DNA from 2 places in the Brevibacterium sp. ACRRH genome. Region 2 is predicted to be linked to the other one. Evidence: predicted binding sites of a transcription regulator. Region 2 holds the regulator's gene; the other holds the start of a gene.
The links. The regulator LexA, encoded in region 2, represses DNA repair genes until DNA is damaged. The targets are predictions, from matches to a motif close to TCGAACANNTGTTCGA.
Positions count from the first base shown of each region.

Region 1: the regulator LexA is predicted to act here: its motif matches at 4,318-4,333, upstream of MHX53_RS09315 (HNH endonuclease signature motif containing protein).

Region 1 covers NZ_JAKRMN010000009.1:2,996-14,937, forward strand. The annotation lists gene MHX53_RS09310 (DEAD/DEAH box helicase) at 1-1,661, shown strand, start outside; gene MHX53_RS09315 (HNH endonuclease signature motif containing protein) at 1,895-4,279, opposite strand; gene MHX53_RS09320 (Rv3654c family TadE-like protein) at 4,566-5,021, opposite strand; gene MHX53_RS11830 (TadE family type IV pilus minor pilin) at 4,999-5,340, opposite strand; gene MHX53_RS09330 (DUF4244 domain-containing protein) at 5,532-5,717, opposite strand; gene MHX53_RS09335 (type II secretion system F family protein) at 5,887-6,543, opposite strand; gene MHX53_RS11835 (type II secretion system F family protein) at 6,555-7,370, opposite strand; gene MHX53_RS09345 (TadA family conjugal transfer-associated ATPase) at 7,408-8,547, opposite strand; gene ssd (septum site-determining protein Ssd) at 8,554-9,582, opposite strand; gene MHX53_RS09355 (hypothetical protein) at 9,798-11,942, opposite strand, start outside.
Region 2 covers NZ_JAKRMN010000005.1:39,739-51,680, reverse strand. The annotation lists gene hflX (GTPase HflX) at 1-1,056, shown strand, start outside; gene MHX53_RS06315 (ATP-dependent DNA helicase) at 1,062-3,083, shown strand; gene lexA (transcriptional repressor LexA) at 3,067-3,741, opposite strand; gene MHX53_RS06305 (LysM peptidoglycan-binding domain-containing protein) at 4,024-4,317, shown strand; gene MHX53_RS06300 (histidinol-phosphate transaminase) at 4,327-5,457, shown strand; gene hisB (imidazoleglycerol-phosphate dehydratase HisB) at 5,454-6,053, shown strand; gene MHX53_RS06290 (hypothetical protein) at 6,050-6,646, shown strand; gene hisH (imidazole glycerol phosphate synthase subunit HisH) at 6,643-7,266, shown strand; gene priA (bifunctional 1-(5-phosphoribosyl)-5-((5-phosphoribosylamino)methylideneamino)imidazole-4-carboxamide isomerase/phosphoribosylanthranilate isomerase PriA) at 7,263-8,006, shown strand; gene MHX53_RS06275 (SseB family protein) at 8,003-8,782, shown strand; gene MHX53_RS06270 (catalase) at 8,760-10,250, opposite strand; gene MHX53_RS06265 (M20 family metallopeptidase) at 10,403-11,776, shown strand; gene MHX53_RS06260 (AbgT family transporter) at 11,858-11,942, shown strand, end outside.

The DNA of each region.
Region 1 (11,942 bases), on a different contig from region 2:
GAGTGGCGGCGTTATATGGGGCGCGACCGGTAGTGGTGGGGGCGTCTGCGACGATGGCTGACCCGGCCAGCGCGTTTGGCCGGTTTACTGGCCGGGAGGCGTATGCGGTGACGGAGGATACGTCACCTAAGGCTGCGGGCACGTTTCTTTTGTGGGAGCCGCCGTTGGTGGCTGGTGAGGAGGCGCAACGCCGGTCGACGATCAGTGAGGCCACGAGCATGTTGGTAGATACGACGTGCGCGGGAGTTCGGTCGATTGCGTTCATTGCGTCGCGCGCGGGGGTCGAGGCGCTGGCGGACTCGGTACGTAGCCAGGTGGAGCGGATAGCGCCGGAGTTGACCACCTCGGTCGCGGCCTACCGGGGCGGGTACTTGCCGGAGGAGCGCCGGGCTTTGGAGACGGGCCTGCGCGGGGGCAAGTTGCGGACGGTGGCGTCGACGAGCGCGCTGGAGTTGGGGATCGACATCAGCGGGTTGGACGTGGTGGTGATCGCAGGCTGGCCGGGCACGTTGGCGTCGTTGTGGCAGCAGGCCGGGCGCGCGGGCCGGGCGGGGAACGAGTGGTTGGCGGTGTTGATCGCGCGGGATGACCCGTTGGATACGTTTGTGGTGCATAACCCGGAGCATGTGTTTGACGCCCCGGTTGAGGCGGGGGTGATTCATCCGGAGAACCCGTATGTGGTGGCGGGGCATTTGTTGGCGGCGGCTGCCGAGGAGCCGTTGACGGAGGATGACTGCCGGTTGTGGTTTGGCGAGCGGGCCGTTGAGGTGGCGCGCGAGTTGGCCGAGGCGAAGTATTTGCGTGCGCGTCCCACGGGGTGGTTTTGGGCGAAGGCGGAGTCTGCGGCGGCGTTGACGGATATTCGCGGGTCTGGTGGCGCGCAGGTGCGGTTGGTGGATCAGGCGACGGGGATGTTGTTGGGCACGGTGGATGATGCGGCTGCGCCCCGGCAGAGTTTCCCGGGTGCGGTGTATGTGCATCAGGGCGAGACGTTTTCGGTGTTGGAGTTGGATTTGGCCGAGCGGGTGGCGTTGGTCGCACCCGCGACGGTGGATTACACGACACAGGCGAGGTCGGTGACGGAGATTCGCGTGGTGGGCACCGACGGGTCGCGTGGGCTGCCCAGTGGGTGTCGGGTGTTTCATGGGGCTGTTGAGGTGACGACCCAGGTGACGGGGTACATCATGCGGCAGAACGGCACGGGCGTGGTGTTGGGTGAGCGGCCCTTGGATTTGCCGGCGCAGACGTTGCGCACGCATGCGGTGTGGTGGACCGCGCCGGATTCGGTGGTGGATGACGCCGAGGTGGTTGCCGGTGATCTGCCCGGCGCTGTCCACGCGGCCGAGCATGCATCGATTGGGCTGTTGCCATTGTTCGCCGGTTGTGACCGGTGGGACATTGGCGGGGTTTCTACCGCCCGGCACGCCGACACCGGGCAGGCGACCGTGTTTGTGTATGACGGTCAGTCCGGCGGTGCGGGGTTTGCCGAGCGTGGCTTTGAGGTTTTTGGGGAGTGGCAACAGGCCACGCTGGATGCGATTGACGCCTGCGAGTGCGTTGCTGGCTGTCCATCCTGTGTGCAGAGCCCCAAGTGTGGCAACGGCAACGAACCTCTTGATAAGGACGCGGCGCTGCGGTTGCTGCGAGAGGTGCTGGGGTAAGTTTTGAGGCCAGACGAGCCGTCGCAACATCAGCCGGTTCCCTAGCCTGGCCTTTTCTCAGAACGACGGGAGGTCACCAACCCGGCTTCTACTAAGGTCAGAACGTCTGAACGGTGGCGCGTCACCAACCAGTTCTACCGACCTCGGATTCCCCTACCAAGGTCCTTCAAATCCCCCCCCCCAGCTGGTGACGCCCTACTGAGGCAAACACTTTCCTAAGGAAAACTGTCTTCTCAGAACGGTGGCGCATCGCCGACCAGCTCTCCCGGCACCGGCGCATACTCCCAGACGGACCTCTCGTCACACCTAGCTTTGCCTTCCCGGGGTGTCCTCGATTGGCCAGCAGGCTTCCGTCCTGCACCCTCAGCAGATCTTCCTACCCCAGGGTTTACCCCGTCGTCTGCCGACTCATCTACCTCTTCTGTCACGACTGGCTTGGTGATTTCTTCCTGCGTCACGAATTGCTTCGAAGCCGCAACCCCCGCTTTTGCATGTTCAGCGTCCAGAAAGCCATTCACCGAGCGACTCACATCCAACTTCCCCGCGTCGAAGAACTGGACCAACTGCTCGTACTGCTCCTGATTAATTCTGGACTCCGGCGGATACACCAGCGTCGTGCCGATCCGCGGGAACTCAACCGCCAGTCCTCCGTCGTCACGTGTGGTGATGCTGATGCGCCTGTTGGTTTTCTCCTGGTGGTGCTTCTTACACAACGGGTGCAGGTTCTCCAACACGGTTTGCCCGCCACGCTTAGGGTCCGCGTGGTTGAACGGCTCTATGTGGTCTTTTTCGCACACCCGAGCCGGCACCGGACACCATAGCACCGAGCACATCACTGACCGAGCTTCAATCACGCGCTTGAGTGGCGCTGTCACGCGATACTTTGTTGGGGTTGTTTGAAGCACGACACCAGTGTCTGGATCGGTAAACATCCGATACACCCACGTTGCCCGGGAGATCAGTTCATCAGCGGTCTGGTCATCAATCGGAGTCCGGTTGTTCACCATCGCGGGCACGTTCAGGCGTTCCCGTACCAAAACTGGGCGAGCCATATTCCCGTCATTTTCGCGCGTCGCAGTCTCGTGCGAATCACTCTCTTCTGGAGGCCTCGCACCTTGCGCGCTTTCATTTGGCGGGTCTCCAACTGGAGTAACTCCGCTTAAACCGTTTTCATCCGGAGGATCTTCACCTTGTGGTTTACCGTCTGCGTTCATTCCGGCTGGTTGCTGTACACCCGGCGGTTCACCGCCCGGATCTGTTCCTCCCGGGGACCGATCTTCCGAAGCCCAACCGTCACCACCAGGCATCTTCACGCCATTAGCTTCCAGATCCAGCTCAATGAGTCCCGGCATTTGATCTTTGAGGAAGTGGAGCACGGGGACCGTGACGTTGATGTTGGCCTGAGCTTTTAACCATTCCTCGTTGATTGGCATGGAGATGCACAGTTCCATTTCATACACGCGCTGCGCATTGTTGGCTTCCCATTTGTCATTAAACACAGGAACGCTACTTAGCCCCTTGGCTCCTTCACCTGCAACGTCAACGCTTTCGTCATGCTCCACGCTGGCCGGTTTCCGTTGCCCCGTGGATACAACTTTTGCGCGTACTTCAGTACTGGGAATAGCTCCGACTGCCATGTCGAACAAGAGTTGATCCATCAACCGGTCGTCGTCGATTTCCACGTCACCCAGGTCACCGACCCGGAGTTTAACCTTTTCACCAGATTCGCCGGGGACAAGAATTTCGCGGTCTTTATCCGAAAGCGTGGCGATGAACGGGTCGATATCGTTTTTCTTAACCGCCCGCGCGCAACCACTTAAACGCGCGAAGTACGCGTGCATAACCAGGGTTGGGCCGGTCATCGTCACCGTGGACGTACCGTCGCCGTTGTCCCAGTACCGCACGCACCGGTTTCGCACCGCGTCTTCATTTCGGCTCTTTGGGGTGGTCAGCATCGCAATGATCTCATTGACGTGTTTTCTAAACGTTTTGAAGGTCACGTCCAGTCGCCGTGACGTGAGTAGCTCATCAAACTGTGGAACACAGATCCCCAAGTGCGACAACCTTCGGGCGACATATGACACCCGGTCGTATCCGACAACACCGGCTTTCGCCAACGCCCACAGCTTGGGCATGAACAGCGCGCCTGTCACCACCCGGCGAGCCTCAGTGACCACCTGCGGTCCAGTGCAGTCCATGAACTGCGAAAGCACTCCCACCGTTGGGGAAGGCAAAGAGTCCAGCAACCGTTCCACGTCTTTTACGGAAACCACACCGCCACTCGGCCTAGGCACGCACACGACAGTGTCATCAATCGACACCCTGGGTGCCTGTTCGCGCACTTGGCCAAACGCATCTACCCGAGTTTCACCAGCGAAACTGGGCACCTTCCCGACGACAGTCGGAGCCGCGCCCGCCTCGGCATCGAAAACTGTACGTAGCTCCGATGAGTCATCCGGCATTGGGTCGAGGTGAGCAACTATCACAGACACCAAGGCCTCGGCGCGCTTAATGGTCGCGTCATTGACCTCGCGCTCAACTTGCCCGAAAGCCTCAAACACAGCATCGCTGGGTTCGCAGTAAAGGTCTACGTCTTCTTCTAAGCCTGGGTTAAGCATCGTTGCTCACCTCCTTCGTGGTTCAATCTTACCACTATTAGAACACATATTCAATATCTAGATCAACATTTGTTTATGACTATTCGATATCTGTTCGACTTACGCGCGATAGGAGCTAAATCGGTCGAACCCTAGAAGACCGGCGCCGAGGTGGTTAAAAGCTCCGCGCGCAATCGGCGCCGATCCCCTAGGTGCCCCCTAGCTTCGAAGTGTGCAAACACCCGCGCTCGGCAGTCCCTTAGACAACCACCGTCGTCTCTCGCGCGACCGAAGAAACACCACGTCTTCAGTTCCCCTGTGGGTTTCCCGCAACCGCGGTCACCTTGATGGCCTTGAGCGGTTTGGGCATATCAGCCCTCACTTCCACCTTCACAGTGCCCAGGTCCGTGCGTGCAACGCAGTCGACCATCTCGAGGTCTTCACGTTTCACCATCTCCTTGGCCACCTGGCACGGCTCGCCGGGCACCTTGCCGCGCACCGCATCAGCCGCACCCAACGCCGCCAGGTCCGCGGTCCCCTCGGCATGCGCTTTGATCAACGCACTTCGCGCAGCGAACCCCACCGCGCCCATCAGCACCAACGCAAACGCCGTCAGCGCTACGGCCATCACGGTCGCGGTCCCCCGCTCACGCAAACCCCGCTCACGCAAACCGCTCTCTCGCCTCACAGAACGCGCTCTCCACATTCCCGCCACAGAACGCAAACCACCCACCTCGGGCTTAATGCCCATCGAGCGAACCATGGCTTTCACCTTCCGTCCGTGCCTCGGCTGACGCTTCAACTTCCTTCATCACCGGATGCAACGCTTTGGGTAACGTAGTTTTCACATGCACCTTCGCGTACCCTCCACCCTGCGACACGGTCACGGTCGAACCCGGCCCAGCCTTACGCTTAGCCGCCTTCTCAATGTCTTGCGAGGGCTCACCTCGGGCCGCTTCCCTGGCGCCCGCCCGAGCCGCCTCGTACACCCGCACCTGCGCAATTCCAATGACGCCCGCACCCACCACGAGGATCAGCACCAACACCAACGCAGGAAGCACCACAGCGAACTCAGCAGTCACCGTGCCACGTTCACTGCTCCGCACCTTTGCCCTGCGTTGGCCAGAGCCTGTCCTACGCTCACCCGACACACCCCTGCGATCACCAAGCACACCGCCCGATGCCACAGCCTCGTGCCCGCCGAACCCAGCACAGCACCCAATATGCTTAACCCATTCCTGCACCGATCCTCGCAGTGGGACGAGCCATCGCATTACTGCCCCATTCCCAATGCGGTTTGCATGAGGTTGAGCAGAATGTTGTTGATCGGTTCACTCTTGAGCAACACCACCAGCAACGCCGCGAAGCCACACGCAGCTAACGTCGTAATCGCGTATTCAGCTGTGGTCGCCCCGGTTTCGTCACGCAGGTCAACGCGCATGATTTCTTTCGACTCCATCGTCTTTCCTTTCTCTTTGTGTGCGATGGACTTTGAGCGTCTCGCACCGCACTCCCCCTCAGAAAGAGCCCCATTCGCAACTGTGGAAAACGCCATTTCTTCCACATGCCGCGGGCCACTCCAACGCGTGCAGTATCCACAGGCCATGCACCCCACAACCGCCCAACACTCACCGCACGAAAATCGCCGACATATCGCCCACCAGCGTGATCACCACCGGCACCACACCCGTGAGAATCACCGACGGCAAAACGCACACTCCCAACGGAATGACCAGGTGAACGCCCAGTTTCGCCGCCGCCATCTGTCGGCGCCTACGCTCTGCGCGCCGCATATCGGACGCCAATCCGGACAGTAGCGGCGCCAACGCCACCCCCGTCGACCTCGAAAACTCCACCAACGACACCACCGTGCGGTGCTCGGCCACAGAATCCTGCGTTCCCACGTACGCGTTATCCACAGACCCAAGTGCCAAAGAACGACCTAACCGCCCCAACCCCGACCGGTCCTGCGTAGCCCTCGCCGCCAACTCAAACGCCCGCGGAATCGGCAACCCCGCCCGCAGACAAATCGCCACCAAGTCCAGATCAAACGCCAACTGCTCCACTTGGCTCTCACCCAACGTGAGCTGTCCAAACGCCCACTTCCACACCCGCTTGAGCACACTGCCCCGGCGCACCCGCCTCGGCTGCGACAGTTGGCTCAACCTCCCAGACGACCTGGGCCACAACAGCCACACCACGCACCCGGCGCACGCCCCCGCAACAAGAACAGCCACTGGCCCCAGCGCTCCCGCACCCACCGGCGCAACACTCAACACAGCCACAACGCCCACCTCTACCTCGCTCCTGCCAACATGGACCGCATCCAGATCCGCCCCACAATCAACAGCACCAAACCACCACAAATGCTCAGCGCACCCGGCACTGACGTCACCAACTCCACCAAGTCAGCACCCACCAGCACCGCCAACCCCAACGACATAATCGGTAGCCAACTCAACACCATCACTGAGGAAATCGGCCCCGCCAACGCCACATCGCGCTCCCGCATCGCGTCCGCCCGATCCCTACACGTCGACGCATACGACGCCAGCATTTCGGCCGCCGGCGCACCCGCCTGCTCCGACACGAACCACACCGACGCCATCCCCGTCAGAATCCGCGCATCCTCATCACCCAGCTCACCGGCGTACATGCGCAACGCCTGATCCGGCTTCTCACCCAACTCCATGGCCCGCGCCACCTTGCGCAACACTCGCTCCGCGACCTCGTTATCCGGCAGATCCGCTACCAGCGTCATCGCCCGCGCTGGCTCAATCCCCACCTTCAACAACTGCACCGCCCGGTCAATCACCGCGATCATGGACGAATCCTCGCTCCCATCGACCGCACCCGCACCGTCGCCCCTTCCGCGCACCCGCATCACGAACGCGCGCACGCGGTCCCCGAAACGACCTCGGCCACCGCTCTCACCTCGGCCGGCCCCGCTCTCACCTCGGCCCCCGCTCAGAGTCCCAGCTCCCCGGCCAGCCCCACCAACACCGAAGATCCGGCGCACCCGCGCGCCCGCACCCGGCCCCATAAACAGCCACACCGCGGCCGCCACACTCAGCCCCGCACCAAACGCCACCAAAGCAAACACAACAATCACCCAGCCCTAGTCCTAGCCCCAGCCCTCGTCCCTACCTCTACTCCCGCAGCCGCGCAGCCAAATCCGCCCAGCCGGCACCTCGGCCACTGCCCAGCTCCCACGCCGGCACCGTCGACAGCACGCCCCGCTCCAACACCGGAACCGCCACCTGCGACACCACCCGGCCCCTGGGCCCCCGCGTCACATGCACAATCACGTCCAACGCCGTACTCACCTGCGACGTCACCGACTCCGGCGCCATCCCCGCCAACGCCCCCAGCGCCTCCAGACGGGCAGGCACCGCACTGGCCGCGTTCGCGTGAATCGTGGCGCACCCACCCTCGTGCCCCGTGTTCAAGGCGGTAAGCATGTCCCGCACCTCGGCCCCACGGCACTCCCCCACCACCAGCCGATCCGGCCTCATCCGCAAAGCGTTCTTCACCAAGTCAGCCATGGACACCTCACCCATGCCCTCCACGTTCGCCTGCCGCGCCGCCAACTGCACCACATGCGGATGCGCCACACTCAACTCCCGCGAATCCTCCACAACCAACAACCGCTGGCCCGGATCCACCTCGGCCAACAACGCCCCCAACAACGCCGTCTTCCCCGACCCCGTCCCACCAGAAATCAAGAAGTTCTTCCGCCGCTCCAACACGTGCAACAACAAGTCAGCCACGTCCGGCACCACCGTCCCCGACCCCACCAACTCACTCAACGTGAACCCCCGATGCCGCGGAATCCTAAACGACAACACCGTCACATCCCCCGACAACGGCGGGATCACCGCGTTCAACCGCACCCCGTCGGGCAACCGCACGTCCACCAGCGGCTGCGAGTCATCCAACCGCCGCCCGCCCAACGCCGCCAACCGCACCGCCAGCGCCCGCACATCCGCCTCGGTCCCCAACGACACCGGCACCCGGCACAACCCCTCACCGTGGTCCGCCCACACATCCCGCGGCCCGTTCACAAACACGTCCGTCGTCGACGCGTCGTCCAACAACGGCTGCAACGGCCCCGCCCCCGCCAACTGCGCGGAGATCTTCGCCACCAATTCCAGCACCGCCGCTGACCCCAAGACCCTCCCGGATCGCGCAAGCGCGCTCGCCACCGCCGAGGTGGTCACCGGCCCCGGATTTTCCAGCAAGTAGTCGCGGACCTCGGCTACGAGGTCGTCATCAAGCCACTCCTTCATGACCACTCACCGCTCCTCGGCATACACGTCGTCAAACAGGTAACTGGCGAACTTCGCCAGGTGCGTGCGCCCGCGAGGTAGCCCTTCACCTCTGTCGAGCTTCTCCCCCAGCGCCACATCGTCCCGGAACGTGCCCGCCAATTCCACGCCCACCGCTTTAGCCAGCAGATCCGCGTCCACCCCACCGCGCCCGCTTTCCCGCACCGCCACCCGGATCGACGAGTGGACCTGAGTGAGCCGACCCGCCACCGCCGCCGTTGCCACCGCGGCCCGCACCCGCCCCGGCGTCACCACCGTCATGCTGTGGCACGTGGCCGCCCACTCGATCGGCGCGTGCCTGGGCAGGTCGATCACCACGAAGTCGAAAGCCTGCTGCGACGCCGCGATCACCGCGTCGAACACACCCTCCGTAATGTGCGACGTGTCCGCTTCAAGCATGCGATCCCACGACAACACCGACAGGTTCCCCTGCCTGGGCAACGCATCCTGCAGCGTCGACGGCCGCAAACGCCCACGTGAGCTCGCCAACGCCGGCCATCGCAACCCCTCGATGTTTTCGCATCCCAGCACCACGTCGAGCCCACCGCCCAGCGCGTCCGCGTCGACCAGCACCGTAGACACTCCGGACTCCGCGCTCTGCCTGGCCACCGCGCACGCCAACACCGACGCACCCGCACCTCCCGTTCCCCCAATCACCCCGTGGGTGAGCGCCGGATTCCGAGGTGGTTCAACCGCCTGGATCATGCGTTGCGACAACCATTCGGCACCGGCGGGCAGCACCACCACGTTGTCCACCCCCAGCCGAGCCGCCGCCCGCCACACGTCATCCCCAGCGCCTTCGGCTCCCACCAGCACACTCGGGATTCCGGGGGTCGCGGGCGCGTGGGTGACGTCCTCGCCCACCAGAATGAGGACGGCGTTTTGCCACCCACCGCTGTCGGGGCTGCGGACTTCCAGCGTCACTCCCACCCCGTCGGCCAGCGCGGAACAATGTTCAATCAGACTTCGCACGTGCGTGAATAAAACTACTTGCATAGCTTCACTGTGTGACGCCGTGCCTTCGCTTTCTAGAGCCGGTCACACATCTGTGGAAAACCGAGGTGGCACCCACCGACTGTGTACATCAGTCGTAAGTCTGTGCCATGGAGTCGCGCACGCCCTGGCAATTCGCGGGCCGACCCCACCCGCGAGCGCACAAAAAAGCACCCGCACTGGGAGTTATCCACAGTGCAGGTGCTTCTAGTGCGTGTTTACGGAAGGATCACATCGGACACATTGTGCAAAATTCCTTCTTGCTGCGCACTGTTGTGCACAACGTATGACGTGCCGCGGTCCTCCTGTGCCAAGAACCACTCGCCAGGTGTCACCATGAACACGGTCTCGCCCGTGGTTTCGTCCACGGCCGGGCGCGGTTCCGGCACCGCAAACCAGAATGGCTCGGAAACCGGCGCCTGCGCCTCATTGCCCTGCTGTGGTTGCACGGCGTGTGCCAGCTGCGTCTCCTGGTCTTCCGGAGCCACATTGTGCGCCCCGTATCCGGCGTTTTGGCCAGCGTCCTGGCCGGCCGCGTGTCCGCCAGCCTGCCCAGCACCGTGACCATCCTGCCCAGCTACGTGTCCGCCAGCACGCTGGTCTCCCGACCCGTCCACCGGCTCGAAGCCCTGCTCCGAGTACTCATACGGGCGGAAGTACTGCGTTGGCTCGTTGTCATCGGCCACGCGAGACGCCGCGTCGCCGCGCGCATCGGGCTCGCGTGGTGCGTCATCTTGAGCGTTCGCTCCCGCGCCCGAGGTGTTCGCCACCTCATGCTCACGACCCGCCTCGGTTGGCGCTCCTGGCTTGGCCCATGGGTTCTGCGGTTGCGCATCCCCGGTAGCGCCCGTGGCACCTGCAGCGCCCGTCGTACCAGTAGCGTCCGAGGCTCCCGCCGCACCCGCAACACCGGCGACTCCTGCGGCCACACCTGCTCCGGCGACTCCCGTGGCAGCTCCGGTCGAACGCGATCCTGCGCCCTCTGCACCGTCTGCCTCAGAAGCGTCCTTGGGTTTTGCGGCGGCCTCAGACTGGTCAGCCTTCTGTGGCTCGTCTGCCTCCTGCGATGCGTCGGTGTTCTGTGACGCGTCGGTCTTGTGCGACTCGCCTACCGCACTACCCGAGGTCGCAGCACTCTGCGCCCACGGCCCACCTGGCTGGTCACTCGTCTGGTTTTCCTTGCCACCGGTCATGAATGCCTGTGTGGGCTGGTTCTGCGCGTAGCGAGGTTCCTTGGCGCTGTGACGGCCCAGGTACGCCTGCTCGTCATCAGAGGTGTAGAACGTGTCTTCGTCCTTCTGACCCTGGCCACTCTGACCCTTGTCGCCCTGGTCCTGCTGGCCGTGATCCCCTGGCTGGTTCGGCTGTCCGCCGTTCTGTGCCCACGGCTGGCTGGTCTGCTCGCCAGGCTGGCTCTGCTGTGCCCACGGCTGTCCCGGGGTTTCGCCCTGACCTGCGTGGCCATCGTACTGAGCCTGACCAGGCTGAGCTCCAGCGCTCTGGCTGTCGTTCTGTGGCGCAAACGCACCGTGCCCTGCACCGTATCCCGCGCCACCACCGGCAGTCATCTGCTGACCGCTGGGCTGTGCCCACGGCTGGCTAGGACCGGAAGCGGGCTGCGATGCCGACTCATCAGCACCAGCACCCGACTGCGAAGCCGGCTGCGAACCCTGACCGGGCGCGAACTCTGAACCTGGCTGCGAACCCTGCTCAGGTGCGAACTGTGAACCCGGCTGCGAACCAAAGCCACCGGCTGGCTGCGATCCGGCTTGCGCCTGACCCACACCGTGCGCCTGGCCTGCGCCCTGCTCCTGGCCCGTAATCCCCGGCTGAGCCACGTGAGCAACCTGAGCGTTCGGTCCACCTTGCGCGCCCACAACCGGCCCCTGTGCCGCACCACTCTTGCTGTACGGGCGAGCCTTGGGGTGCGCGTCTGTAGCCGCACGGTACGCGAACTCTTTACCAAACACCGGAATAACGGTCAGCGTTCCAGCTACAAAAACGATGATCGCGGCCAAGAAGCCAAACACTGACCCCACGTGGAAACTTACCGCCATCGTTGCGAGCCACACGAAGTTCATCGCGAACGCCACCGAGGCCAGCACCGAAATCAGCTGGTCTACGCTCAGCGATCCGATCAATCGAATGCTTCCCGTCAGCTTGTTCACCAAAGTGAGCACTGCGGCTGCCAAAATCGGCAGGAGTCCCAGCACCACGTACCCGATCGTCGAGGCCGACCACCGCTGCACGAACCATTCGGCGTTCCCCGAGATTCCCTGCACACGAAAGGCGTACCCCGGGGTGGCCAGCGCTACCAGCGCAAACAAACCAGCAACCAAAAGCAAAATGTCACGCAGGGTCAA
Region 2 (11,942 bases):
GAACTTGCGCCCAGCCAACGCCGTGCGCTGGAAGACGTGGTCAAGGTCAAAGTGATTGACCGAGTTGCCCTGATCTTGGACATTTTCGCCCAACACGCTAAAAGCCGCGAGGGTAAAGCGCAAGTGGAGTTAGCGCAGCTGGAGTACCTGCTTCCGCGTTTGCGTGGTTGGGGTGATTCCATGTCCCGGCAGGCCGGTGGTCGTGTGGCCGGAGGTGCTGGAATCGGGTCCCGCGGACCTGGTGAAACTAAAATTGAGCTCGACCGTCGTCGGATTCGCACGCGCATGGCTAAACTCCGCCGCGAGATCAAGGCGATGGCGCCAGCCCGCGAAACCAAACGCTCCAACCGCACACGCAACAAGGTGCCCAGTGTGGCCATCGTGGGCTACACCAACGCTGGTAAGTCCTCCTTGCTCAACCGGCTCACGGACGCCGGGGTCATGGTGAAGAACGAACTGTTCGCCACCCTGGACCCCACGGTCCGTCAGGCACACACAGCCGATGGCCGTGTGTTCACGTACACCGACACGGTGGGGTTTGTGCGCAACCTGCCCCACCAGCTCGTTGAAGCCTTCCGCTCCACGCTGGAAGAGGCTTCGGATGCCGATCTCCTCCTTCACATTGTCGACGCCTCCCACGCGGACCCACTGGCTCAGATTCGGGCGGTACACGAAGTGCTCAACGAAGCCGAAACCGGAGACATTCCTGAACTCATCGTCTTCAACAAAGCCGATATCGCGAATCCAGACACCCTGGCGCGCGTGCTCAACACGTACCCAAACGCCGTCGTTGTGTCCGCGCACTCGGGGCAGGGGATCGACGAGCTTCGTGACCGCATCGATGACCTGTTGCCGCGCCCGTCCCACCACATCACCGCACTCATCCCGTTCGACCGTGGTGAGCTCATTGCCCGGGCCCACGACGAAGGCACGGTTGAGTCTGAGAAATACACCTCTCAGGGCACGCTACTGGTGGCCATGGTGGAGCCCGATCTTCTGCACGAACTCGAACAATTTCGACAGCCAGACATGGTCGACCCACATATCTTTGGGTGAACCACATGAGCTCAGACGTAGAACAACTCCTTGACGCAGCCGTAGATGCCCTAGGCGGAACCCACCGCGAAGGCCAGACCACCATGGCCCAAGCAGTATCGAGCGCCTTGGACAACCAGACGCACCTGCTGGTGCAAGCAGGCACCGGAACCGGGAAATCCCTGGGCTATCTGGTGCCCAGTGTCGAATACACGCTGCGAACCGGTGACCGGGTCATCATCTCCACCGCAACACTTGCCCTGCAGTCACAGATCATCCAACGCGACCTACCCCGACTTACGAAAACGGTAGGGGCCATCACCGGGCGGAAGCCCACCTCGGCGGTGTTAAAAGGACGGCGCAACTACGTGTGCCTCCACAAGCTGGGAGGCGGGTACCCGGGTGATGAAGAGTCCGCGTTGTTCGACGTTGGTGCTGACATTGAAGGGCACCGAGGTGGCTCAATGACCGCGACCGAAGCCGAGATCGCGCGGATCCGGGAGTGGGCCGATGCGACCTCGACGGGGGACCGGGACGACCTGGTGCCCGGCGTGTCCGACCGGACATGGTCGCTGGTGTCCGTGAACTCGTTTGACTGCCTGGGGTCCACGTGCCCCATGTTCGAAGAGTGCTTTGCCGAACGCGCCAAGAACACGGCCGCGGACTCCGACATTGTGGTCACCAACCACGCGCTCTTGGCGATTGAAGCGCAAGGGGAGCAGTCGGTGTTGCCGGAGCATTCGGCGGTGGTGATCGACGAGGCACACGAACTGCGCGACCGTGTGACCGGCGCGCTCACCGGGGCAATCACGCATGCGCTTCTAAGCGCTGTGGCGTCGACGGCTAAGAAGCACACGGCCGCCACGGCGAACACCGTTCAGGCGCTCACCAAGGCCAGCGATCAGTTTGCGGCTGCCCTGGAAGAGCACGAGCCCGGTCTGTTGCGCGTGTGGCCAGAAGACCTGGGCGACGCGCTGTCGGCCGTGCATGACGCGTTGCGGGACTTGAGTTCGCAGGTCGGGGGAGTGTCCAAGGAGTCCGAGCCCGACGCCGGGCGACATATGGCACGCGCGCGTATTGACGAAGCGTATGAGCTAGTGGAGCGGTTGTTGGACCGCAACAGCAACGATGTCGCGTGGATTTCGACGAATACGTTTAAGGAAACCACCACTACGTCGCTCGTTGTGGCGCCGCTGAGTGTGGCGGGTACGTTGCGGAACGGGTTGTTTGCTGAGTCCACCGTGGTGGCGACCTCGGCGACCCTGGCGTTGGGTGGCAAGTTTGAACCGGTTGCGGCTGCCCTGGGTCTGGCTGGGGAGGATGCGCCCCGGTACGACGCGATCGACGTGGGTAGCCCGTTTGACTACCAAAAGCAGGGGATCCTCTACGTGGCCGGGCACCTGCCCAAACCCGGCAGGTCAGGGGTCAACGTCCAGGTGTTGGACGAAATCGTGGAACTGATTGAGGCGTCCCGAGGTGGTGCCCTGGGACTGTTTTCGTCCCGGCGTGCCGCTGAAGAGGCCGCCCAGTTTGTGCGGGAGCGCACGCGCTACCCGGTGTACTTGCAAGGCGAGGACACGTTGTCGGTACTGGTGAGGGACTTCGCCGCCGATGATTCGGCCGTTCTGTTTGGCACCATGTCGCTGTGGCAGGGCGTGGATGTGCCGGGATTGACCAACCGGTTGGTGCTTATTGACCGGATTCCGTTTCCACGCCCCGACGACCCGTTGTCGCAGGCGCGCACTCAGGCCGCTGCGGCTAGAGGTGCGAACGGGTTCATGGCGGTGTCGGCAACGCACGCGGCGTTGCGGTTGGCGCAGGGAGCTGGGAGGCTGATCCGCACGTCACACGACCGCGGTGTGGTTGCGTTGTTGGACTCGCGTGCGCGCACAGCAGGCTATTCGAAGTTTTTGCTCGACTCGCTTCCGCCACTGTGGCGGACTACTAACTCTGAACTGGTGAAGCAGGCCTTGCAGCGCCTCGCAACGGGAGTTGCTGCCGGGGAAGCCGGCGCTGGTGCCGCTGCAGCTTCTACAACCGACGAATAACGGCGGTGACTAGACCCATGATGAGCGCGTGATCGCCGTCGATGGGTTCGTAGTCCTTGTTTTCAGGGAGCAACCACTGCTTGCCGCCTTCGCGCTTGAGCGTCTTCACGGTGGCTTCGTTGTCGAGCAGGGCGGCTACGATTTCGCCGTTGTTGGCCGTGGACTGTTTGCGCACCACGACCCAGTCGCCATCGCAGATGGCAGCGTCGATCATGGAATCACCTACGACCTGCACGAGGAACATTTCGCCTGAGCCCACAACCTGACGGGGGAGTGGGAAGACGTCCTCAACGTGCTGTTCTGCCGTGATGGGGCCACCGGCCGCGATGCGTCCCACGACAGGAACCAGTGCGGTGTTCGCGGAGGTTTCTGGGGTGATGTTGTTGTTGTACTCAATTTCGTCGGGGTTGACGACTTCAAGGGCCCGAGGTCGTTTAGGGTCGCGACGGACGTACCCCAAGCGTTCCAGCTGGTTGAGCTGGTGGGCAACCGATGACAGCGAGGCCAGGCCCGCCGCCTGGCCAATTTCACGCATGCTTGGTGGGTAGCCGTTGGTGTAGACGGCGTGTTCGATGCATTCGAGGACTTGGCGCTGACGTGGGGTCAGTCGCCTGTCGGTGCGTGAGATTGAGTCTTCTGGTAGTGAGCGCGAGTGCAGTGACTCTTGCTCTTGAATGTCTGCGATGACGCTTTCGTTGCGTGGGCGCCCCCGGCCCCGCTTTGCCTTCTCTGCCACGTTTCCTCCCAATGTGTGACCTGCTAAAACGTGCGATCCAAAAACTGTGTCAGACCCTCCTGGAACAGTCAGGTATGAAAGCGAAAGGGATCGCGTTTGAATCTATTTTCGCACATTTGTTCGAGAAACAGTAGACATTTGTTCGAATGTTGTGTTCAATAGAACATAGATTCGATAGAACATTAGTTCGAATGGAGGATTGAGATGACACGAATGGCTCGCACATATGCGGTTCGTCGGCTAGTGGTTGTGCTTGCGTTGGTTGTCGCGGCGTTTGCTATTACGTTGGCCGTGTTGCCGGCGCAGGCTTCTGAAGGTGGGGCATCAGCTCAGACCGTGACGGTGACAGTGCAGGAGGACCAGTCACTGTGGACTATCGCACGTGAACACAGTGAAGGTGTTCCCACCGACCAGGTGGTGAAGCAGATTAAGGCGCTCAACGGCCTCGACGGCTCGCTTGTTCGACCCGGACAAAAGCTCGAAGTGCCCTCACGTTAAACTCGTGGCGTGGTTGAAAATCTCCCGGTTCGAAACGATTTGCGCGGTGCGAAGCCCTACGGTGCTCCAGTGCATGATGTGCCCGTGCGCCTCAACGTCAACGAGAACTCGTATGACGTTCCACCAGTCGTGGTTGAGGCGCTGCAAAAGAACCTTGGGGAACAGCTCCAACACCTCAACCGCTACCCGGATCGTGAGTTCACTCGCCTACGGGAGCTCCTGTCGCAATACCTGTCCACGGTTCTGGAAAAGCAAGGCAACGGTGAGCTCACCCAGATTCCGCCCGAATGGATTTGGGCAGCCAATGGCTCGAATGAAGTTCTTTCGCACATTGTCCAAGCGTTTGCGGGACCAGGGCGCACAGGACTCGGGTTTGAGCCCAGCTATTCGATGCACCCGCTTATCACCACATCGACGGGTGCCACATGGATCAAAGCCTCACGCAACGACGACTTCACGCTCGATGTCGACACTGCAGTTAACGCAGTGCGTGAGAACAAGCCAGACATCACCTTCATTTGTACTCCCAACAACCCCACGGGTTGCTCAACTCCGATTCAGGTCGTAGAAGCAGTTCTTGAAGTGACGACAGGCATCGTCATTGTCGACGAGGCCTACGCCGAATTCGCGCGGCCCGGATTCCAAACTGCACTCGACCTACTACCAGACAACCCACGTTTGGTGGTTTCGCGCACCATGAGTAAAGCGTTCGCTTTTGCCGGAGCGCGCGTCGGTTACGCTGTTGCGCATCCGGACTTCATTGATGTTCTGCGCCTGGTGCGTCTGCCGTATCACCTGTCACGCCTGACTCAGGCGGCGGCGTGTGCAGCGCTTGAACACACGCCAGCACTGCTGGAAAACGTGGAACGCCTTGTGGAATCGCGCAACACCATGAGTCAAGCGTTGACGGGACTGGGGTACTCGGTCGTGTCCAGTGACTCGAATTTCCTGATGTTCGGAAACGTCACGGACCCGCAGGCGATGTTCGAAGCGCTACTCGCACACGGCGTCCTGGTGCGCAACAACGGTATCCCCGGGCACTTGCGCGTCAACGCGGGAACCGACTTCGAAACCACGGAATTCATTCGCGCAATCACCGACGTGACGCGCACCCACCCTCACCTCCAAGGACAGGCATGACCCGCACAGCAACGGTTACTCGAACGACCTCGGAATCCGACGTTACCGTCACCCTCAACCTCGACGGGGTTGGGACCTCAACCATCTCAACGGGCGTTCCCTTCTTCGACCACATGCTCACGGCGCTGTCCAAGCACTCATGCATTGACATGGAGATCAACGCAACCGGCGACACGCACATCGACGTCCACCACACCGTGGAGGACACGTCGATTGTGATCGGCCAAGCGCTCAAAGAAGCGCTTGGCACAAAAGCTGGTATCCGCAGGTACGGACACGCGTATGTGCCACTTGATGAAAGCTTGGCGCGGGCAGTGGTCGACATTTCCGGGCGCCCGTACTTTGTTCACACAGGAGAACCTGAGGGGCAGCAGTATCACCTGATCGGTGGGCACTTCACCGGATCGATGGTGGGGCACGCGTTAGAATCGCTAAGTATTTCAGCTGGGCTGACAGCTCATGTGACGTTGCTGGCGGGGCGCGACCCCCACCACATTGCCGAAGCCCAGTTCAAAGCGTTCGCGCGAGCACTGCGCACAGCAGTCGAACCTGACCCGCGCACCGACGCCATTCCATCCACAAAAGGAGCCTTGTGAGCCGGACTGTCATCGTCACCCCGTTTGGACTGCCCAAACAGCTTGCCGCTGCATGCAAACTCAACAACATCGACGGGTACGTCGTCCCGGTCGGTGACTTTTCAGCGGTCGTGCAGCAGTCGTCCTCAACCGAGGAAGGCAACCGGGCAGCCTCGGCGATTTCCAAACTGGCGGGGAAGCACGAAGTCTTGTTGCTGACCCGTGCGGATGAACACATCGACGCCGGACACTACCGTCACGGCAAACGCGAAGCTGACGTTCCCGCAGGGCTTGCATTGAACAACCTGCCGGGCATCGTGGAGAAGCTACTGCTCGAAACGATTGAACCGGAAACTGCCGAGGGCGCCATCGACGTCACGGCGATGAGTAGGTACGAAGCCTCGGCGGCAACCATGACCCCGGAGCGCGCTGCCCTTGCGCGCACCGCGCTTCTGTGGATGGTCGTGGCGCTCGTCGGGTTTATTGGGATCGTGCTCGGTGCGCTCGTGGCGCTTAACATCAACCCAATCGCGTGGGCCGGTGTCGTGGTCGCGGCGGTGATCTTCGGGTTCTCGCTCTATCGCATCAATGCGTTGTTAGCGAGACGCAAATGACGCAGGTCGTGGTGCTGGACTACGGGTCGGGAAACGTCCGATCCGCGGTTCGCGCGCTCGAATCCGCAGGAGCGCAGGTCACGCTCACCGGTGAGCGTGACGCTGCGCTGGACGCAGAGGGCCTGCTGATCCCAGGGGTTGGAGCCTTCAGTGCCGTCATGGATGCGCTCGAACGTGTAGGTGGCCACGACATTGTGCGCACACGCCACCAGCAGAACAAGCCCACACTGGGCATTTGCGTGGGCCAGCAGATCCTCTTCCAGTCCGGAACAGAGCACGGGACAACCGCCTCGGGCGTGGCACTGTGGCCGGGCACGGTCACTCACCTCAAAGCCCCAGTCGTTCCACACATGGGGTGGAACACCGTGACCCCTGCACAAGGGTCAGCGATGTTCGCAGGTGTCGAACATGAACACTTCTACTTCGTCCACTCATACGCGGCACACACGCCTGTGCCCGGAGCGCTCAACACCACATGTACCCACGGTGAACAGTTCATCGCCGCCGTGGAAGACGGGCCCACGTGGGCAACCCAGTTCCACCCAGAGAAGTCGGGGGACGCGGGCCTCACACTCTTAACTAACTGGCTGAAGCACGTTCGCAGCAAGGAGAATCAATGACCAACCTCGTAGACTCAGCGAAACTGACCCTTCTTCCCGCCGTTGACGTAGCCGACGGGCGCGCGGTCCGCCTGGTGCAAGGCGAAGCGGGGACGGAAACCGAATACGGTTCGCCCATCGAAGTTGCCGGCACGTTCGAAGAGCAGGGTGCCGAATGGATTCACCTCGTGGACCTCGATGCGGCGTTTGGTCGTGGGTCCAACCAGAAGTTGCTCGAACAGGTGACCAAGTCCCTGTCCATCAAGGTTGAGGTGTCGGGTGGAATTCGCGACACCGAAAGCCTCGAACGTGCGCTCGACACGGGTGCAGAACGCGTCAACATCGGTACAGCGGCGCTTGAAAACCCTGAGTGGACCGCGCAGGTGATCAACGAGTACGGCGACAAGGTCGCGGTTGGACTAGACGTGCGTGGAACCACGCTGGCGGCTCGCGGGTGGACCCGTGACGGTGGCGACCTGTGGGAAGTGCTGGCAGCGCTCGAGGAAGCAGGGTGCTCACGCTACGTGGTCACCGACGTCACTAAGGACGGCACCCTGCGCGGCCCCAACACGGAACTGCTCAAGCAGATTGCTGAAAAGACCCAGAAGCCGCTCGTGGCGTCAGGTGGAATCGCATCACTGGACGACATCGCTGCACTACGTGAGCTGGTGCCGGTGGGCGTCGACTCTGCGATCGTTGGAAAGGCATTGTACGCCGGGAAGTTCACGCTTCCTGAAGCCCTGGACGTCGCCAGCGAATGAGCCACGAGCACCAAGAACCCAACACAGCCGATTCCGCGGGAACGCCGTGGGTTGGGCGTGACCTTAAACCCAACCCGTTTTCCGGTGATACGGGGGAAGCAGACCAGGCGCTCATCGATGCCCTCGACGCAGTTCATGCGAGCCCGTTTGAGCCGGCGTTGCACCAACAGGTCATCGGGGCGCTACGTGAAAAACGCGTGTACGCGCCGGTGCTCCCCACTGCCGTCGAGCACACCACTGACGAACGCGGGCTGGTACATGACAACAAGAGCGAAATGGCCATGGTCAGGCTGGCGGCCGCCGACGGTCGTGAATGCACCCCGGCCTTCACCGGGATTCGCGCCTTGACGGCGTGGCATGGAAACGCCCGGCCGGTGCCCACACAGGCGGAACGCTTAGGCGCGGCCGCGGTTGAAGAGGGCGCGCAACTGGTGGTGCTCGATCCAGGAAGTGAACGGGCCTTCCTGATTCGTAGGCCAGCGCTGTGGGCGTGGCTGCAAGGGTTGGACTGGACGCCAGCGTGGGCGAACCCGCAGGTGGTGAACGCGGTGGCTCAGGTTGCCGGGCGTCACAGTTGGATTGAATCCGTGGCCGTGGGCGTGGGGTCGGCGAACGTGGTGACCTCCGGGCCCGAGGTGTCCCTCACCGTCCGTGTGAACCGCGAGCCCCAGCCGGAAGAAGTCCAGGCGTTTAACGCGGAATTGAGTCAAACGCAGCAGGTTGTTGAGCTGGTTGACTCGCTCACTATGAGTTTTACTGACGCTCAGCGCGCGTAGCGGTCACCACGGACTCCACGCGTGCGCCCAGTTCGGCGTCAACGTTGCGCCAGTACTGGAAGATGCGGGGGAGTAGCTGGTCGTCGGTCACCGCCATGACGTGTCCGGCGATGTTCCCCACAAGGCGGTCGCGAGCGGCGTCGTCGAGGACGTTGCGCACCAGGTCGCCTGCCTGGTTAAAGTCCCCGTCGTTCTCACGCAAGGTAGCGGCTGCGCGGACTGCGTCACCGGAGAACGCGGTGATGTTCTGTTCCGTGACCCGTTCTGAATCAGCCTGTGGGCCACCGTAGGTGTTGGTCGCGTATTCGCCCATTTCCTTGGGGTAGTTTTCATGTGTCATGGCACCGTCGCGGCTGTAGCTACGTTTGGTTGCTGCGCGTGGCTTGTTGACGGGCAGTTGTGCGTAGTTGGGGCCGATCCGGTGACGGTGCGTGTCCGGGTAGCTGAACAGGCGACCCATGAGCATTTTGTCTGGTGACAGTCCGGTTCCGGGTACCAGTGATGACGGGGAGAACGCGGCCTGCTCAATTTCAGCGAAGAAGTCTTCCGGGTTGCGGTTCAGTGTCAAGGTGCCCACCTTGATGCGTGGGTAGTCCTTCTTCGATACGGTCTTGGTGACGTCGAAAATGTTGGTGTGGTAGTTCAGGCCTTCTTCGTAGGGGATCACCTGAACTTCGAGGTCCCAGCTGGGGAAGTTGCCGTCTTGGATCGCTTCGAAAAGGTCGCGGCGGTGGAAGTCGGCGTCCACGCTGGCCATCTGGTCGGCTTCGTCTTGGGAGAAGCCTTCGTGGCCGTACTTTTCGATGAATGCGGACTTCTGCTGTGAAATGAAGTGGTATTTGATCCAGAAGCGTTCACCCTGTTCGTTGATCCACTGGAACGAGTGCGATCCGTATCCGTTCTGTTCGCGCCACGAACGCGGGACACCCCGGTCACCCATGAGGTACGTGACCTGGTGGGCCGAGGCGGGGTTCTGGGTCCAGAAGTCCCACTGCATAGTGTTATCGCGCAGACCAGAGTCTGACCTGCGTTTCTGCGAGTGAATGAAGTCGGGGAACTGGATTGCGTCACGAATGAAGAACACCGGGGTGTTGTTGCCAACGATGTCCAGGTTGCCTTCGGTGGTGTAAAACTTCAGCGCGAACCCGCGAGGGTCGCGCCACGTGTCAGGCGAGCCCTGCTCACCGGCCACAGTCGAAAACCGGGCTAACACCTCGGTCTTAGTGCCTGGCTGAAACACGGCCGCGCGAGTGAAAGACGACACGTCTTCAGTCACCGTGAACGTTCCAAACGCGCCACCGCCCTTGGCGTGGACAACACGTTCAGGCACGCGCTCGCGGTCGAAGTGGGCGAGTCTTTCGATCAGGTAATGGTCTTGGAGGAGGATCGGGCCGTCGGGGCCCAGGGACAAGGAGTGCCGGTCAGAACCAACGGGTATGCCAAAGTCGTTGGTCGTGAAGTTGTCCATGAACTCTCCTGCTGGTGGTTGGACCATTTTCGCGCGAACGAGTTTATCAGTGCGGTAGTGATGGTCGCATGTCCGCGATCAATAGGGTGTCGATGTATGAGACGCACCGAGCGACCGTTCCAAAATCGTTCAATTGAGAGTACGATCACACCATGGAAATTCGACGAACGAACCTTTCGGAGCCGATTCCACCGTCGACGCACTACGCCGACGAGATCGCCCGCGCCACCGCGGAACGGGCCGCACGGCGGACCTATGAACCACCTCGGGATGGGGGAGCGCCGGACGCGTTTGCGCAGGTAGTCAAGCAGGAGCTGGAGGCGGTGACTGACGACCTTCACCAGCTGTCCGCGCGGATTCACCAGTTGGCTGAGACCGCGTTTGAGGAGCGGGAGAGCGCCCAAGCGATCGTTGAGCTGTTGCGGGCGCACGGTATTGACGCGCAGACGGGAGTGTATGGGGTGGAAACCTCCGTGCTCGCCCAGGTGGGTGGAGATGCCGGGGCCGAGGTCGGTGACGGCGAGTCCACCGGGCGCACTATCGGCATCCTGGCAGAGTACGACGCGTTGCCGGAGATCGGGCACGCGTGCGGGCACAACGTCATTTGTGCGACCGGGGTGGGGGCGTTCTTGGTGCTGGCTCGCGCGCATGCGAAGGCGCAGTTGCCGGGGAAGGTGGTCCTGCTGGGCACGCCCGCCGAGGAGGGGCACACCGGCAAGGAGTACATGGCGCGGGAAGGTGCGTTTGATTCGCTCGACGCGGCCATCATGTTGCACGGGTACGGATACGACTGTGCCGACCAAGTGTGGCTGGGCCGGCGCACGCTCACGGTGACGTACAAGGGGGTGTCGGCGCACGCCTCGGCGCAACCGTTCATGGGACGCAACGCGTTGGACGCGGCCAACCTGTTCTACCAGGGGCTGGGGTTGCTCAGGCAGCAGATGCCGCCGATTGACCGAATCCACGCGGTTATTCCGGAAGGTGGCACGCGCCCGTCGATCGTCACCGAGGAAGCGCAGGTGCAGGTGTACGTGCGGTCGAAGTTCCCGGAGACGCTGAAAGACTTGTCGGAGCGTGTGCATGATGTGGCGCAGGGCGCAGCGTTGATGACGGGTACGGCGGTCGAGTTGCAGTGGGACGTACACCCGCCGAGCCTTCCGATTCGCACGAACCAGCCGCTGACCGACAGGTGGGTGAAGCACCAGAACACGGTGGGGCGGCAGCCGTTGCCGGCGGGTGTGCTTGACGAGTCGATTGCGGCGTCGACCGACTTTGGGAACGTGTCGTATCGCGTGCCAGGGATCCACCCGTTACTTAAGATTTCAGACGAATCGGTGGCGTTGCACACGCGGGCGTTTGAAGCGGCATCTGGGTCCCAGAGCGCGTCGAAGGGCGTTGTTGACGGGGCGTACGGCCTGGCCATGACGGCGGCTGACTTCCTGTTTGACGACGAGCTCGCGGCGAGCGTGACTGCCGATTTTGAAGCCGCCGGAGGGCGGATGGATGTGCCGAATTTCTTTAACTGACGATTCTTTCACTTGGGGCCACTTGGCTTCGACCGGAAGCCGTCTGGCTTTTACCACAGACCTACAAACCTTGGAGACACAATGAGTAGTGCCACCAACTCGGCTAAAGACGCCAAGCCTTCGCTGTCCGTGCGAATGCTTGAGGGTGTCGAGAAAGTCGGAAACA